Linked DNA regions of Luteolibacter sp. LG18. The protein of the gene in region 1 interacts with the protein of each later gene in a pairwise test. Links are inferred from orthologs where the notes say so. Each region holds a gene or a part of one and is shown in the gene's direction. Other genes may lie near its edges.

What was found. Proteins that work in one complex are often made in the same cells at the same time.
Region 2: the proteins of llg_RS11950 (region 1) and llg_RS09070 interact in binary tests that used the Escherichia coli proteins (3 or more experiments, as listed by UniProt). The link is inferred for Luteolibacter sp. LG18 from one-to-one orthologs.

Annotation. Positions count from the first base shown.
Region 1 is NZ_AP024600.1:2,906,002-2,910,015, reverse strand. The notes cover bases 1,247-4,014. They hold llg_RS11950 (PTS sugar transporter subunit IIA), read left to right. Parts: upstream 1,247-2,273; coding sequence 2,274-2,756; downstream 2,757-4,014. Other genes in these bases: argS (arginine--tRNA ligase), read left to right, coding at 2,778-4,014; llg_RS11955 (hypothetical protein), read right to left, coding at 1,617-2,117; llg_RS11960 (hypothetical protein), read right to left, coding at 1,247-1,578. In the rest of the region: llg_RS11965 (tetratricopeptide repeat protein), read left to right, coding at 1-564; more of llg_RS11960, read right to left, coding at 577-1,246. UniProt on the Escherichia coli protein: Seems to have a role in regulating nitrogen assimilation.
Region 2 is NZ_AP024600.1:2,169,843-2,177,325, forward strand. What follows is about bases 1,237-4,500. They hold llg_RS09070 (sensor histidine kinase KdpD), read left to right. Parts: upstream 1,237-1,603; coding sequence 1,604-4,300; downstream 4,301-4,500. Other genes in these bases: llg_RS09065 (transposase), read left to right, coding at 1,237-1,562; llg_RS09075 (response regulator transcription factor), read left to right, coding at 4,297-4,500. In the rest of the region: kdpC (K(+)-transporting ATPase subunit C), read left to right, coding at 1-430; llg_RS09060 (potassium-transporting ATPase subunit C), read left to right, coding at 443-838; more of llg_RS09065, read left to right, coding at 861-1,236; more of llg_RS09075, read left to right, coding at 4,501-4,959; llg_RS09080 (DNA-3-methyladenine glycosylase I), read left to right, coding at 4,976-5,539; llg_RS09085 (TetR/AcrR family transcriptional regulator), read right to left, coding at 5,641-6,201; llg_RS09090 (DUF5069 domain-containing protein), read left to right, coding at 6,346-6,786; cls (cardiolipin synthase), read right to left, coding at 6,877-7,483. UniProt on the Escherichia coli protein: Member of the two-component regulatory system KdpD/KdpE involved in the regulation of the kdp operon. KdpD may function as a membrane-associated protein kinase that phosphorylates KdpE in response to environmental signals.

The DNA of each region.
Region 1 (4,014 bases):
AGCAACGGTGACGTGGCGCTCCAGAACAAGGCTTCCCAGATGAACGACCGGGCCAACGAGGCCCACATGCGCGCCCTTGAGGACGCCGCGGCCCTCGATCCGGACAATGCCGATCTCCAGGCCCAGCTCCAGGAACGGAAGGCCGCCCGCCTCGCCGAACAGGTGGAGGAGACCAAGCGCCGCGTGGACCAGAATCCGACCGACCCGCAGCTCCGCTTCGACCTCGGCCAGGCGCTCTACAACGCCGGCGACTACACCGGCGCGATCCCGCACCTCCAGCAGGCGACCCGCAACCCGCACATCCGCACCAAGGTGCTGCTGCTGCTGGGCCGCACGTTCAAGGCGAAGAACATGTTCGACCTTTCCATCAAGCAGCTCAGCGACGCGCTCGCCGACCTGCACGCGATGGACAACACCAAGAAGGAAGTCCTCTACGAAAAGGGCGTGATCCACGCCGACATGGGCGACAAGGTCGCCGCCTTGGAATGCTTCAAGCAGATCTACGAGGTCGACTACGGCTACCGCGACGTGGCCTCCCGCGTGGAGTCCTCCTACGGCGGTTGATTCCGCCCCCCGTCATTCACCGGACGACGGGACTCCCAACCGGGAGCTCCCGTCGAACGGGGCGTCCGTGACCACCCAGTCCTCCGCCAGCACCGAACGGATTTCGGCTTGGCGGTTGTTTCCATCACCCGTCCGCTCCAAGCGCAGGGTCACACGCGATCCTTTCTTGTCCTTCAGGATTCGGTGCAGGGAGACATCCTCCGCTCCGCTTCGCGGGCAGTAGGCCATCATCACCAGATCCGAGCCGGGATGGCTGATGCCGTAGCAACTCCACGCCTTTTCATCGGCGTAGCCGCCATTGTAGTAGGAATCCTTGGCCACCAACAGGCGATAGTCCGCCACACGGGCGCGCCCGTCGTAAAAATCCTGCCAATCGACGTCATTGTGCCAGGCAAATGACGCGAGATCGAGCTGCCAATGCCCGGCGCCATCCGGCGTAAGCAAGGCCATCCGGAGCGGACGCCCCTCCTTGGCGAACTGCACCACCACCCCTTCGATCTGGAGGCCATTGGCGTTCTGGGAACCCTGCCAGAGCAGGCTGCGGATCTTTCCTTCCCGCTCGGGAAGGGTGGTGAGAAACTCCACGGCCTCGGCCTCGCTCATGCCGCGGAGGCGGACATGCCCTTGGAATTCGTCCGCCGAGCGCATCGCGAGCACCTTGCGGACCAAGGCTTCCGCCTCCTCGCTGGTGGGTACCGGGATCTCCATTTTGGTCCCGGCGGCATGAAGGCCGCGAAACGCCGCATCGGGGTCCTTCCACCCCTCTCCGCCCGCCTCTTTTTCCTTGAGGATGCCGACCCCGATCACCCCCACCAGGACTACCCCGGCCAGGGCGACCAGCACGATGGTTCTCAGAAGCAGGAGTTTGCGGCGATTCTCCCGCTTGACGCGACGGCGACTGCGGACCCGGGTCCGGGGACCATCGGGCACCGCATACGGCCGGGCTTCGGCATTCCCCGCGGGACCGTTCTCCGGATTGTCGCGTGGTTGGCGGGGGAAGGAGCGGATTTCCATGGGGGGGGGAGGAAGCTCGGAAGGGAAGCTGCTAGGAATCAGCGCGGAACGAGCGTGATCCGGGTGGGCTCGTAACGGTCATCCGGGCGGAACAGCCAGCCGGGATTGCGGTCGACCACCTCGTAGCCGGTGAGGCGGAATTCCGGCAGGAACTGGTTGCTGTTCGGCTCATACACCTGGCGGCCGGTGTAGCTGCCACGGATGCGATAGTCGTAGTTGTTGTCGAAGCCGTAGCGCTGACCGTCCGGGCCATTCTCCGGCAGGCGGTCCGGATTGGTCTTCACGGCTTCCTGGAAGACGACCAGCTTGGCGCGGCTCCAGGAGTCGTGAGGCTTGCGCAGGTAGCCCCAGAAGCGGGTCTTGTGGACGTAGTAGCGGCGGCCGTAATAGAAGTCCCCGGTCGGTTCGGCGGCGATCTTCGCGGAGCGTTCGGCGGGGGTGGGACCGCCCATGTTGCCGGTGCCCATCGGGCCACCACATTGGGTCAACACGGTGCATGCGGACACCACGGCGAGGAAACGGCAAGCGGTACGAACCATGTCGCAACGCTACCGGAGGCAGCCATGATGCGGCAAGTTGCAAAGCTCCAGCAAACAAGGCATCCTTCCCGCCCCGCGAATCCGCTTGCCAAGGCTGGATCACATCGGTAATCGCCGACCTCCCAAACGCATCATCGCGTCTTCTCCTCCTCGTTCATGAAATTGAGCCAGCTCATCTCCACCGATCAAATCCTGCCCGAAATGAGGGCGGATGGGCACTGGCCCTCGATCGTGGAGCTGGTGGACCACCTGCGGGACATCGGGATGCTGGATGGCCCGCTGCATGAGGAGGCTCTGGCCTCGCTGAAGGTGCGGGAGGAGCTGGTGAGCACCGGCATCGGCGCCGGAGTGGCCATTCCCCACGCCTTCTCGGACAACATCGACCGGGTGATCGCGGTGCTGGGCCGCTCGAAGGAGGGCATCGATTTCGAAGCCTTGGACGGGGCTCCGGTCCACTTCGTGTTCCTCTTCATCGTGCCGCGGAAGGAGTATCACCTCCACCTGCGGACGCTCGCGGCGATCGCGAAGATGTTCACCAACGGCGAAATCCGCCGCCAGATCGCCGCCGCGGATTCACGCGAGGAAATACTCGCCATTCTCGATCCAAAATCGTCCCGTGTGGCCGCGCCAGGCAACTGATACGCCGCGCGTTCCACCGCCATGACCTTCCAGCAGGACCTCGAATCCCGCCTCTCCGCCGCCGTCGCCGCCGTGATCGGCGAGGCCGCCGCCACGCCCGTCACCGCCGCCACCGACCTCCGCTTCGGCGATTACCAGTCGAATGCCGCGATGGTGCTGGCCAAGCAGCGCAAGACGAACCCGCGCGCGCTGGCCCAGGAGATCATCGACCGCGTGGACCTGGCCGGACTGGCCACCGCCGAGATCGCCGGCCCCGGTTTCCTGAATTTCCGCATCCTGCCGGAGGCCTATGCCGCGGCGGTCACCCGCCTGCTGGGCGATGCCAAGCTGGGCGTGCCGGACGTCGGCGCGGGCCGCACGGTGGTGGTCGACTTCTCCGCGCCGAACGTGGCGAAGCCGATGCACGTGGGCCACATCCGCTCCACCATCATCGGTGACGCGCTTTCCCGCATCGCCCGCTTCCTGGGCTTCAATGTCATCACCGACAACCACATCGGCGACTGGGGCACCCAGTTCGGCATGATCATCTACGGGTGGAAGCACCTGCTGGACAACACCGCGATCGTGACCGACCCGATCGCCGAGCTGCTGCGCGTTTACCGCGAGGTGAACGCCATGACCAAGGCCGATCCCGCCGTGCTCGATGCCTGCAAGCTGGAACTGGTGAAGCTCCAGGCCGGTGACGAGGAGAACCAGGCGATCTGGCACCGCTGCATCGAGGTCTCCAAGCAGGGTCTCCAGAAGATCTACGACCGCCTCGACGTCACCTTCGACCACTGGCTGGGCGAGAGTTTCTACAACGACCGCCTGGGCGGCCTCGTCGACGAGTTCGTGGAAAAGGGCATCGCCCGCGTGAGCGATGGCGCGACCTGCATTTTCGCCTCGGGCAACGTGCCGGACGAGCAGGACCCCTTCCGCGTCCACAAAGAGGATGGCTGGACGGACAACCCGGCGATCATCCGCAAGGCGGACGGCGGTTTCCTCTACGCCACCACCGACCTCGCGACGCTGGAATATCGCGTCGACACCTGGAAGGCCGACCATGTCTGGTACGTCGTGGGCGTGCCGCAGTCGCTGCACTTCCGCCAGATCTTCGACGCCGCCGAACGCTGGGGCAAGAAGCACGACTACCGCCACGTGGCCTTCGGCTCGATCCTCGGCGAGGACCGCAAGGTGATGAAGACCCGCTCGGGCGACAACGTGCAGCTCATCGACGTGCTCGAGGAAGCCGTCGAGCGCGCCGCCAAGGCGATCGCCG
Region 2 (7,483 bases), 730 kb from region 1 along the record:
CGGCACCTTCCGCGGTTCCGCCCTGCTCGGCCAGAGCTTCAGCGGGGAGAAATACTTCCAATCCCGTCCGTCCGCCGCGGGCAATGGCTATGACGCCTCCGCCTCCAGCGGCAGCAACCTCGGGCCCACCTCGCGGAAGCTGGCCGATCAGATCCAGGAGCGCGTGGCTTCGTATCGGGCCGCCAATGGTTTGGCCGCTGACCAGCCCGTTCCGGCCGATGCGGTCACCGCGTCCGCCAGCGGCCTCGATCCCCACATCAGTCCGGCCAATGCCGCGCTCCAGGTCGCCCGGGTCGCCAAGGCCCGCAACCTGCCCGCGGAAAAAGTCCGTGAACTGGTTGCGGCGAACACGGATACGGAGGACCTTGGCTTGCTGGGGGACCCCGGAGTGAACGTGCTGAAGCTGAACCTGGCTCTCGATAACCTCTAACCGCCACACACCATGAACCCGATCCGTCTCAAACTCGCCGTTGTTCTCGCCGTCGCCATCGCGTTGGTGGCGATCGGCTTGGTGCAATGGAAGCATCGGGATGGCCTCTCGATTCCGGATGAGAAGGTGGCCGGAGTGGAGTTGCTCGCAAAGACCCAGAGCGGGCCGGGCTATTTCCATGCCGCCAATGAGTCCACCGCCGAAGATGGTGGTCCATGGATCACCCCGGACGAGGCGAACGCGCAACTCGACCGCGTGGTGTCGGTACGGAAGCTCTCCGGGGCGGGGATGGAGAAGGTGAAGCTGCTCGTTTCCAAACTCACTGAACCGCATCCCTCGCGCTTGGTCGGCGGCGAGCGCATTCCGCTCGTGCGGCTCAATTTGGCTCTCGACGAGATCAAGGAGTGAGCCCCAGGGAGCAGGGACATTCTTGTCCCTGTTCTTCTGTTGGAAAAACGTTATGAATGGTTCCGCACGCTTCATGGAAACCACTCCCAAATTCTGGAATCCGAACGAGGAAATCGCCAGACACGGAGTCCATCTGCCGCATTGGCAGCAAGACCATTCCACATTCTTCCTGACCTTCCGGCTGGCGGACTCGATTCCCCAATCCAAGTTGGAGAAGTGGAAGGAGGAGCGGGTCGTCTGGTTGGAGATGCATCCGAAACCGTGGACCGAGGATGAAGAGCGGGAATACCACACCCGCTTTTCAAATCTGATCGAGCGATGGCTGGATGGAGGGGAGGGCGAGTGCCTGTTGGGGCGACCGGCAGCAGCCTCAGCCTTGAGGAAGGTGCTGCTCACCAAGGATCAGGAGCGCTATACCCAGCACTCCTTCGTGATCATGCCGAATCATCTTCATGTTCTGGCGTCGATTGGAACGGCTGAGACCCTTGAGGGCTTGGTGAAGATTTGGAAGGGAGCGTCATCGCGGAGAGTGAACGTGGCGTTGGCTCGTTCCGGGGAGCTTTGGCAGGCCAATTACTACGACCGCTTGATTCGTGATTCGGAGCATTTTTGGAACTGCGCCCGCTACATCCGACGGAATCCGGTCAAAGCGCGTCTTAGTGCCGGGCAATACGTGCTCCATGAATCAGATTGCGTGAGGGAGGCTTTGAATACCTTGAGATGAAGGTTTTCCGTTCAGATGACCCTTCAGACACAAGGACAGGAATGTCCTTGCTCCCTGATGGCCGTCCCGATCCCGATGCGCTGCTCGCGCAGGTCCAGCGTGAGGAAAACCAGGGCAAGCGCGGCCGCTTGTTCCTGTTCCTCGGGATGTGCCCGGGAGTGGGGAAAACCTACGCGATGCTGCTCGCCGCGCGCCAGCGTCGGAAGGAAGGACTGGAGGTGCTGGTGGGCGTGGTGGAAACCCACGGCCGCGTGGAGACCGAGGCCTTGCTCGACGGGCTGGAGGTGATGCCGCGCAAGAAGCTCTCCCACGGCGGCCACCTGTTGGAGGAGTTCGATCTCGATGCCGCGCTGGCCCGCCGCCCGGACCTGCTGCTGGTGGACGAGCTGGCGCACACCAACGCGCCAGGCACCCGCCACCGCAAGCGCTACCAGGACGTCATCGAATTGCTGGACGCCGGGATCGATGTCTGCACCACCGTCAACGTCCAGCACATCGAGAGCCAGGTGGACATCGTGCGTCAGATCACCGGCGTGGCGGTGATGGAAACGGTGCCGGACTCGATGCTCGACCGCGCGCACGAGATCCAGCTCGTGGACCTCAGCGTGGAGAAGCTGATGCAGCGCCTCGCCGAGGGGAAGGTCTACCTCGGCGAGCGCGCGCAGGCCGCGGCCGATGGATTTTTCCGTGAGGGCAATCTAACGGCCCTGCGCGAGCTCGCGCTGCGTTTCACCGCGGAGCGGGTGGACCGCGATCTCGAGGACATCCGCCGTGCGCGACGGGTGAGCAGCCCGTGGAAGACGAACGCGCGGTTGATGGTCGGCGTGGGCCCCTCGCCGTACTCGGAAAGCCTGATTCGCTGGGCCCGCCGCGCCTCGGGCCGGCTCGGGTGTCCGTGGCTGGCGGTGTGGGTGGAGCGCACCCAGCCGCTCACGCCGCAGCAGCAGGACCTGCTCGCGCGTGGACTCAATCTGGCGCGGAAGCTCGGCGGCGAGGTGGTGCATGCCACCGGCGACGACATCGCGGCCACGCTGTTGCAGGTGGCCCGCGAACGGAACGTTTCCCAGATCATCGTCGGCAAGCCGGACAAACGCTCGCGTTGGAAAGCCTCGCTCGCCGACCAGCTCATTGCCGGCAGCGGCGACATCGATGTGTGCGTGGTGAGGCCATTGGTGGGGCGCCCGCCTGCCGCCGCGAAGGCTCCGAAGGCCCCGCCGGTTCATGCCGCGGTGGAATATGGCAAGGTGTTGCTCGGTACCGCCATGCTCACGGCGGCGTGTTGGGGCCTGCGCTCGATCGGCGGCTACACCATGCCCGCGCTGGTGTTCCTCTTCGGGATCGTGATCGCGGCGCTGCGTTATTCGCGCGGCGCGGTGCTGCTGATGGCGGCGTTGTGCGCGCTGGCGTGGAACTACTTTTTCATTCCGCCGCGCTTCACCCTTCAGGTCCAGAAGCCGGAGGACGTGGTGATGCTGGTGCTGTTTTTTGCCGTGGCCACCGCCATGGGCCATCTTACCGCGCGCTTGAAGAAACGCGAGATCGCCGAGCGGCGGCGGCAGATGGAGACGGACGCGCTGCTGCGGGTCACCCAGAGCGCGGCGCTCGCACCGGAAACCGGCAAGGGCCTGGCCGAGGCGCTGCGGATCATCGATTCCGTGCTCGATGCGGACACCGCGCTGGTGGTGCGGCGGCTCGACCACACGCTGCCGTCCGAGGTCCATCCCGCGAGCACCTTCGTGCCGGAGGAGCAGGAGTTCGGCGTGGCGGCCTGGGCGTATGGTAACAAACAGACCGCCGGGCGTTTCACCGACACCCTGCCGCAATCGCAGGCCACCTGGTTTCCACTCCAGACGGCGACCTCGACGATGGGCGTGCTCGGCGTGAAGACCCGCGAGGGCGCGCTCGATTTCGTGCGGCGGCAGGCCATCGAGGCCTTCGCGCTCCAGCTCGCGCTGGTTCTGGAAAAGGAGCACTTCATCCAGGCGGTGAACCAGGCGGAGCTGATCGAGAAATCCGAGCGCCTGCGCCGCACCTTGCTCGACAGCGTTTCGCATGAGCTGAAAACCCCGTTGGCGGTGATCCGGGCCGCGGTGGAGGGCATCGGCGGGCCGACGAGCGATCCGTATATCTCGGAAATCGATACCGCGACCAAGCGGCTCCAGCGGCTGGTGGACGGGCTGTTGCAAATGACGCGACTCGAATCGCAGGTGGTGGAGCCGCAGCTCGAATGGACCGATGTGGTGGAGATGGTGGATGAAGCGACCTTTGCCGTGGGCGACCTTCTGAAAGCCCATCCGGTGGAGCTGCATCTGCCGGAGGATTTCCCGTTCGTGAAAACCGACCACGCGCTGGTGGTGCAGGCCCTGGCGAACATCCTTCACAACGCCGCCGTCTACACGCCAGCGGGCACGCCCATCGAGGTTTCCGCCCGCCACGCGGAGGGCCGCTTTCATCTCAGCGTGCGAGACCACGGCAAGGGGCTGCCTGTCGGCGAGGAATCGCGGGTGTTCGGGAAGTTCTACCGCGCGCCGGGTTCTCCCGCGGGAGGCACCGGCCTCGGCCTTTCGATCGCACGCGGCTTCATCCGTGCGCTTGGCGGCGACATCACGGCGTGGAATCATCCCTCCGGCGGCGCGGTCTTCGAAATCGCCATGGCCGCCGAATTCATGGATCCTGGGAGCCAGGACATTGCCGTCCTTGTTTCTGAAACCTTCAAAGGGTCTTCAGCCTCCTCATGACCGCCCTCATCATCGATGACGAAATCCAGATCCGCCGCCTGCTACGGCTGGCCTTGGAATCGCGTGGCTACACGGTGAAGGAGGCGGAGAACGGCAGGCTCGGCTTGCAGGAGGCGGCGTTCGCTCGTCCGGAGGTGGTGCTGCTCGATCTCGGACTGCCGGACATGGACGGGCTGGAGGTGCTCAAGGAGCTGCGCGGTTGGAGCGACGTGCCGGTGTTGATCCTGTCCGTCCGCGATCAGGAGGACACCAAGGTCGCCGCGCTGGAACACGGGGCCGATGACTACGTGACGAAGCCCTTCGGCACCGCCGAGCTGCTGGCGCGGCTCACCGTCATCCAGCGTCGCCGCCAATCCACCGAGTCGCCTGAGATCACCGTCGGCCCGCTGGTCATGCACCAGGACCGGCACGAGGCCGAGCTGGCGGGCGTGCCGATGAAGCTCACTCCCACCGAGTTCGCGTTCCTGCGCGTGCTCGCCCGGCATGCCGGAAAGATCGTCACCCAGCGCCAGATCCTCCGCGAGGTCTGGGGACCGCAGGGCGACGGGCAATCGCACTACCTGCGCGTTTACACCAACCATCTCCGGAAGAAGCTCGGCGACAAACTCATCATCCGCAACGAGCCGGGGATTGGTTATCGGTTGCTCGAATCGCCCTGATCGCCATGCTCGCGGCATGGAACCGAAGCGCTGTTTCTGGGTGCCCGTGGACAAGCCGCTCTATGTCGAATACCACGATACCGAGTGGGGCGTGCCGTCGCGGGACGAGCGCCATCTTTTCGAAATGATCTGCCTGGAAGGCGCTCAGGCGGGCCTCTCCTGGTGGACCGTGCTCCAGAAGCGCGAGCACTACCGCAAGGTGTTCCATCAGTTCGAGATCGCGAAGGTCGCGAAGATGACCGACGCCGAGCTGGAGAAGCTGGTGCTCGATCCCGGCATCATCCGCCATCGCGGCAAGATCGAGGCGTTTCGCCAGAACGCGCGTGCATGGATCGCGCTGCGGGAGAGGGAAGGGGATGTGGTGAAGTGGCTGTGGAGTTTCATCGGCGGGAAACCGCGTGAGCAGAAGGTGCGGTCCCGCGAGGACATGAAAGCGACCTCGCCCGAATCCGATGCCATGAGCAAGGCCTTGCGGAAGGCGGGGTTCAACTTCGTGGGGTCGACCACGATGTATGCCTTCATGCAGGCCACCGGCATGGTGAACGATCATGAGGCCGGGTGCCTTTGTCGGAAAAAATAGCTGGGAGCAGGGACATTCCTGTCCCGTTTTTCAAAAGCCACCCAGCTTCGCTGGCAAATTTTCGGAAAACGGGACAGGAATGTCCCTGCTCCCAGCCAGCATTACTCCCCGTGCAGCGTGAAGACCACGCGGGGTAGCATCGCCTTCGCGAGCTCCTCGGTGGTGCTTTGCGGATGGCGGCTCCATTCCAGGGCCGCGCCGCAGATCGACCAGCTCGCCATGGTGGCGCGGAGCTGGGTATCGGCGCTCGCGCCATGCTTCTGTAGCGGACCGGCCAGCAGGAAGTCCCGCACCATCGTCTTGATTCGCGTTTCCATGATCGGGTCGAACTGGCGCTGGTGCTTCTGGCAGCCGGCCGCCACCCGTGAGAAGAAATCGCACACCGCGAGGATGAGCTGGCGCAGGCCCTCCTGGCAGTTGCTGGCGTTGGCCAGCCGGGAATCGAGCATCTCCTGGAAATCGTCGCCGATCTTCGCCTCCAGCAGCGCGAACTTGTCGGTGAAGTGGCCGTAGAAAGTGGCGCGGTGGAGCGTCGAGCGCTTGGTGATGTCCGCCACCGTGATCGCCTCGAAGCCCTTCTCGGCCAGCAGTTCCATGAAGGCCGCGTACAGCATCTGCCGGGTCCGCTTCACGCGGGGATCCATGTCGGCAGGGCTCATCATGGCGCGACGCTACCGCCGGTGACGAAAAATCCGAGCGATTTTTCGCGACATCCGTTGACAAAGCGACAGGTGTAGCCAATCTCTCGGTGGCGATCCGAACGATCGTCGCGACAGTCAGACTCCCACTTAACCAACGAAACGACCATGAGTGCAGCCAAAGACCTGACCAAGGAAGCTCCCCGCAGCCCGCGCACCCGCCTCGGCGGCTACGTGATTCTCGCCCGCGCCATCGACAAGGGCCGCGCCTCCATCGCCGGCACCGTCGGCGAATACCACTTCGCCTGTCCGCTCGACATGATGCTCTTCGACTTCAAGGGCGTGAACCCGGACGAGGTGAAGAAGCTCCTTGAATCCGGAGCCAGCGACCAGGAGATCACCGCCTGGATCGAGGCCAACGGCCAGGCCAAGTCCGCGGAAGAGGTCAAAGGCTGGTCGGACGGCATCGAAGCCTTCCGTCCGTATGACAATCCGGAGAAGAAGGATTGGTTCGTCGGCGTCTGCGCCGAAGTCGGAATCGATCCGGCGGAGAGCACGCTCTTCGACTACCTCGATACCGATGACAAGCTGAGCTACGCGGCGGCTTGATTCGATTGACTGGGAGCAGGGACATTCCTGTCCCGTTCTTCGTCTTCAGTGAAGAGTAAGAACGGGACAGGAATGTCCCTGCTCCTTGGTTTACTGCACCGGCGCGAACAACCGTGCCGCACGGCACGCGGCGCGGAACCAGAACGAGCGCTTGGTGAAGTCGCTGACCCTCGCCTCGCGGGTCCCTTCGAAATCTTTTTCCAGCATCGCCTTCACCTCCGCCACGAACGCGGGATCGGGGGACAGCGCGCTGATTTCGAAGTTCAGCCGGAACGAGCGGTTGTCGAGGTTCGCCGTGCCGACGCAGGCCAGTCGGTCGTCGATGAGCATCACCTTCTGGTGCAGGAAGCCCTTCTGGTAGCGGTGGATTTTCACGCCGAAGGGCAGGGTGCTTTCGAGGAACGAGAAGGAGGACAGCCACACCAGCAGGTGGTCCGGCTTTTCCGGGATCAGGATCCGCACGTCCACGCCGCGGATGGCGGCGGCCTGGAGCGCGGTGAGCACGCCGCCGTCCGGCACGAAGTAGGGTGAAGCGATCCACAACCGGGTCCGCGAGGTATTCGCAGCCTCCGCCACCACCAGTTGCCAGGAGTCCGCGGGATCGGCCGGGCCGGTGGGGATCACCGCGGCCTGCGCGGTGCCGGCGTCCGGATCCGGGTCCCAATAGAGCTCCGGCATCTGGCTGCACGCCCAGTAC